2 regions of the Thermoanaerobacter kivui genome follow, and region 2 is predicted to be linked to the other one. Evidence: riboswitches for the same ligand, from Rfam matches in the RefSeq annotation. Region 2 holds a riboswitch; the other holds the start of a gene.

Region 1 (2,463 bases), 190 kb from region 2:
ATAGATGCCCATGGGTTAAATAAAAGACTTAAAATATATGGAGAAGACGATGAACTTACAAGATTGGCAAAAACCTTTAATGACATGCTGGATAGGTTGGAAGATTCTTTTAAAAGGCAGAACATGTTTGTCTCTGATGCTTCTCACGAACTTAGAACCCCAATTTCTGTAATAAAAGGGTATATTGACATGTTGGATAGATGGGGAAAAGAGGACAAAGCCGTATTGCAAGAGGCTATAGAGGCGATTAAAAAAGAGACATTAGACATGGAGCATCTCATTGAAAGACTTCTTTTGTTGGCAAAAGGAGATAATAAATCGATAAAGTTAAATAAGGAAGAGTTTAATTTAAAGGATGTAATAAAAGAGGTTGCAGAGGAAATAAAAATGTTAAATGAAAGCAAAAATATAGTTGTAAAAGGGCAAAATGACATAAATATAATGGCTAACAAAAAACTCATTAAAGAGCTTATAAGGATATTTTTAGACAATGCAGCAAAATACACTTCTTCAGATGGCAATATAGAAATTGATGTGGGGAAGGATAACTCAAAAGCCTATATAAAAATTAAAGATGATGGCGTGGGAATACCAAAAGAGGACATTCCACATATTTTTGATAGGTTTTACAGAGTAGACAAAGCGAGAGCCAAAGAGACAGGTGGGGCAGGATTGGGATTAGCTATTGCTAAGTGGATTATTGAGGAACATAAAGGAAGCGTCACTGTAAAAAGTGAAGTAGGGAAAGGTAGTGAATTTACCATAACATTACCTATCTTTCCACCAGTTTAATATGGACACAAGTTAAATATCCGGCTATAATTTAGTTAAAAATATGCCGAATCCCCGATAAGGGGTACGGGGGAACTAAATTGGGGTGAATCCACTTTTGTGGTAGGGTGTCCCTAACCCGAACCCGTCAACTAACCTCGGAGGCAAAAGGGGGAACAACATGTTTAATATTCGCATCAAGGTCAAACCTCTCATCGCATCAGTTATAGCCGGATTGTTTATTTCCCAATCAGTATTTGCCGCAACTTACACAGTTAAACCCGGCGATACCTTATGGGGTATAAGTCAAAAATACGGAACTACCTATACTAAGCTGATGTCTTTAAACGGCCTTCAAAGTACCGTAATATACCCAGGACAAGTTTTACAAGTGCCGGGTAGTGATAACACATATGTTGTCCAAAAAGGTGACAGTTTGTACTTAATTGCTTTAAAATACGGCATTACTGTTGATATGCTCAAATCTGCAAACGGATACAAAAGCGACATAATATATCCTGGACAAGTCTTTATTATACCCAGTGCTACTTCTTCTAATAGGGCATATCAGGATGTCAGCAGAGGTTCTATCGAAAGGGGTGTAATACCCTACACAAAAGAGGAATTTGACCTCCTTGCGCGACTTGTTACCGCGGAAGCAGATGGAGAACCATACCAGGCTAAAGTAGCAGTTGCGGCTGTAGTAATAAACAGAGTTAAAAGTGGTATTTTCCCTAATACTATAAAAGATGTGATATATCAAGTCGATGCATACGGAAATTACCAATTTACTCCTGTGCTAAATGGGTGGATAAATAGACCTGCTTCAGTTGACGCTATAAGTGCAGCAAGAGATGCGTTAAGTGGTGTTGACCCAACAAACGGAGCCTTGTATTATTTTGACCAAAGTTCTACTAATGCGTGGTTGTGGTCACTTCCTATAGCGGCAAGAATAGGTAATATGGTTTTCTGTTACGGCAGGTAAAACTTCCGATGAGAGGGTCAAAAACGGGTACAATTTAAGTACCCGTTTTTGACTTAGAAAAACAATTTATACAAAGTAGAAAGACCAAAAGCGATGAATATGAAAGAAGATAGATATTTTAAGTATTGAGAGGGAAATTTTTTATTGAAATAGATACCTACAATTATTCCTAATATATCTGCTAAAAATATCCCCAGAGTAGTACCTATTAATATGTACAGAGGACTGTTATATGATGCAGTCAAAGCTATAGCAGCCAATTGCGTTTTGTCTCCAAATTCTGATAGTACATATGTACTTATAATAGTTGCAACAGGACCATATTTTGAATTTTTTATTTTTTCCTGTTTTGTTTCTTTCTCTATTAAAGTTGAAATTCCAAAAAACAAAAATAATAAAGCAGCTAAAAATTTTATATAAAAAATGGGAATGTATTCGGTGATATACGAACCAAATATCACAGCAATGCCATTGTTTATTAAGGCTGCGATAAATATACTTATAAGAACAGTCCTTACTTTAAAAAGAGTAGCAAAAGCCATTGACATGAGCTGTGACTTATCTCCCATCTCAGAAGTAAAGATAAGGACAAATGATGTGACAAGTGCCTCCATTTTATTGCCTCCCCAACTATTATATTTGCTCTATAAATAAATTAGGACCTTTACATAATATGTAAAACATATTATGTAAAGGTCTCGTTCTTT
Region 2 (2,463 bases):
GCTCAAATTATAAAGAATAATTTAAAAGATGTAGGAATTGAAATAAACATTGTACCAAAAGATTGGGGCAATTTACTAAGTTCTGTATATTCGGGTAAATTTGATTTGGTGTTAATGGAGTGGAATTTAAGTTATAATCAAGATATGTCTACATTGTTTATGACAAAAGGCAAAGACAATTTTATGGGTTATAGTAATTCTAAAGTTGATGAAATATATAGTAGAATTTTTTATGATTCAGAAGAGAATTCTTTAAAAACAGATTATCAGGCTTTGGAACAAGTTTTTTTAGAGGAACAACCCATAATTGGCCTTTTCTATATTGAAGGAGCAGTTATGGCATATGACAATGTAAAAGTTGTGGACCCTACTGGTTTTGATGTTTTTTATAATATAGAAAAATGGTATATAAAAAAGTAGTGTAAAATTATCGTAGAATTTAAAGAAAAACAAGCATACCGTAAAAACTTTGATTGAAGATATTTCAAGGGTTGTCGCTGAAAATTATCCTACAGTATTTTGACACCATCCATAAAAAAATAGCTATTGACACTGACTTAAAAAGATTATATAATTCATAGTGTGACGAAATTAAAAAAGCGTGCGGTGGTGGCGGAACTGGCAGACGCGTACGTTTGAGGGGCGTATGGGGTTTCCCGTGTGGGTTCAAGTCCCACCCTCCGCACCATAAAAGAGAAAAGAGGCGTTAAGCCTTTTATTTTTTTGTCACACAAATTATTAATTTTTTATAAAATATATTAAAAAAAGATCAAAAAATTTAAGAAAATGTAATGTAAACATTGACTTTGACTGTAGGATATGATAAGATAAGACAAAAGGACAAAATATGCAATCTTGCCGAATCCGAAAGGTACGGAGGAACCGCTTTTTGGGGTTAATCTGTAGCTTTAAGCTGCAGTAGGGATACCTTCTGTCCCGCACCCGACAGCTAACTCCGGAGGCAATAAAGGAAGGAGATTTGCAGTGGATCAGCGAATAGGAAAGATGATTTTTGGAATTTCTGTGTTTGGTGCGACGCTGATTGGTAGCTCTTTTTTGAACCCAGCGTTTGCGGAAGGATTGGGAGTTGGAAAGATTACAGGCAATTATGTAAATGTGCGGACTCAAGGAAGCTTATCAGGAAGTGTCATTGCCCGCTTAAATTGGAATGACACAGTGACTGTGTTAGATAAGGAAAACGGGTGGTACAAGATAAAGCTTTCTGATGGAAGAGAAGGATGGGTTTTTGGTGAATATTTATCCGTAAGAAATTCTTCTAATGTCTCAAGAGGAGATTCGGAAAAAGCAGCAAGTGTTGGTATAGTGACAGGTAGTTATGTAAATGTGCGAAGTGAAGGAAGTTTATCAGGGAGTATCATAACACAGCTTAACAAGAATACTACAGTAAACGTGTTGGATAAGCAAAACGGATGGTACAAGATAAAGCTTTCTGATGGAAGAGAAGGATGGGTTTTTGGCGAGTATTTGTCTGTGAGAAGTTCTTCAAATACCTCAAGGGGCGAAGTAGATAGAAGTCTTGTAGATAAATTGATAGATTTTGCTAAGTCTTTTGTGGGGACTCCCTATGTATACGGAGGTGCAACTCCCAAAGGATTTGATTGTTCTGGCTTTGTTCAATACGTTTTTAAAAATTATGGCTTTGATTTGCCAAGGACGGCAAATGAACAGGCTACTGTGGGAGAGAAAGTGAGTTATGACAGTCTTGTGCGGGGAGATTTGGTGTTTTTTACGACGTTGGGGAGTAGTGTCATAAATCATGTGGGAATATATATAGGCAATGGAGAGTTTATAAACAGTTCTTCTGGCAGAGGGAAGGTCATAATAAGTCCTTTAGATGAAGGGTACTATAAAGAGCACTATGTTACAGCAAGAAGGATTATAAAATGACCTATGATAAAAAGAGTACTCGAAAGAGTGCTCTTTTTTTATATTGACTATTTTTATTCCTTGAGATATTATATAATACTGTATACGCGATATAGCCTATTTTATGGAAGGAGATACCTTATGAAATTTGTAAGAGAAGATGTAAGAAATATAGCCATTATTGCTCATGTTGATCATGGAAAAACTACTTTGGTTGATGCTATGCTTAAACAAAGCGGTATTTTTAGGTCAAATGAAAAAGTTGAGGAAAGGATTTTGGATTTTAACGATTTAGAAAGAGAAAGAGGAATAACGATTCTTGCAAAAAATACCGCTATACGATATAAAGATGTGAAAATAAATATAGTGGATACCCCAGGACATGCGGATTTTAGCGGTGAAGTAGAGCGAGTATTAAAAATGGTAGATGGGGTACTTTTGTTGGTGGATTCTTTTGAAGGACCTATGCCACAGACCCGTTTTGTATTAAGTAAAGCATTGGAACTGGATCTAAAACCTATAGTTGTCATAAATAAAATTGATAGGCCTGATGCAAGGCCTCAGGAGGTTATTGAC

What was found. A riboswitch is a leader RNA that binds a small molecule or an ion and turns the genes downstream of it on or off. The one in region 2 is predicted to bind cyclic di-AMP.
Region 1: linked by a shared signal. The riboswitch ahead of TKV_RS05250 (cell wall hydrolase) and the one ahead of TKV_RS04340 (C40 family peptidase) in region 2 are both predicted to bind cyclic di-AMP.

What each region holds. Positions count from the first base shown of each region.
Region 1 covers NZ_CP009170.1:1,051,612-1,054,074, forward strand. The annotation lists gene TKV_RS05245 (sensor histidine kinase) at 1-792, shown strand, start outside; cyclic di-AMP (ydaO/yuaA leader) riboswitch at 827-953, shown strand; gene TKV_RS05250 (cell wall hydrolase) at 953-1,756, shown strand; gene TKV_RS05255 (TMEM165/GDT1 family protein) at 1,810-2,370, opposite strand.
Region 2 covers NZ_CP009170.1:862,311-864,773, forward strand. The annotation lists gene TKV_RS04330 (ABC transporter substrate-binding protein) at 1-420, shown strand, start outside; tRNA gene TKV_RS04335 (tRNA-Leu) at 604-688, shown strand; cyclic di-AMP (ydaO/yuaA leader) riboswitch at 847-979, shown strand; gene TKV_RS04340 (C40 family peptidase) at 985-1,908, shown strand; gene typA (translational GTPase TypA) at 2,029-2,463, shown strand, end outside.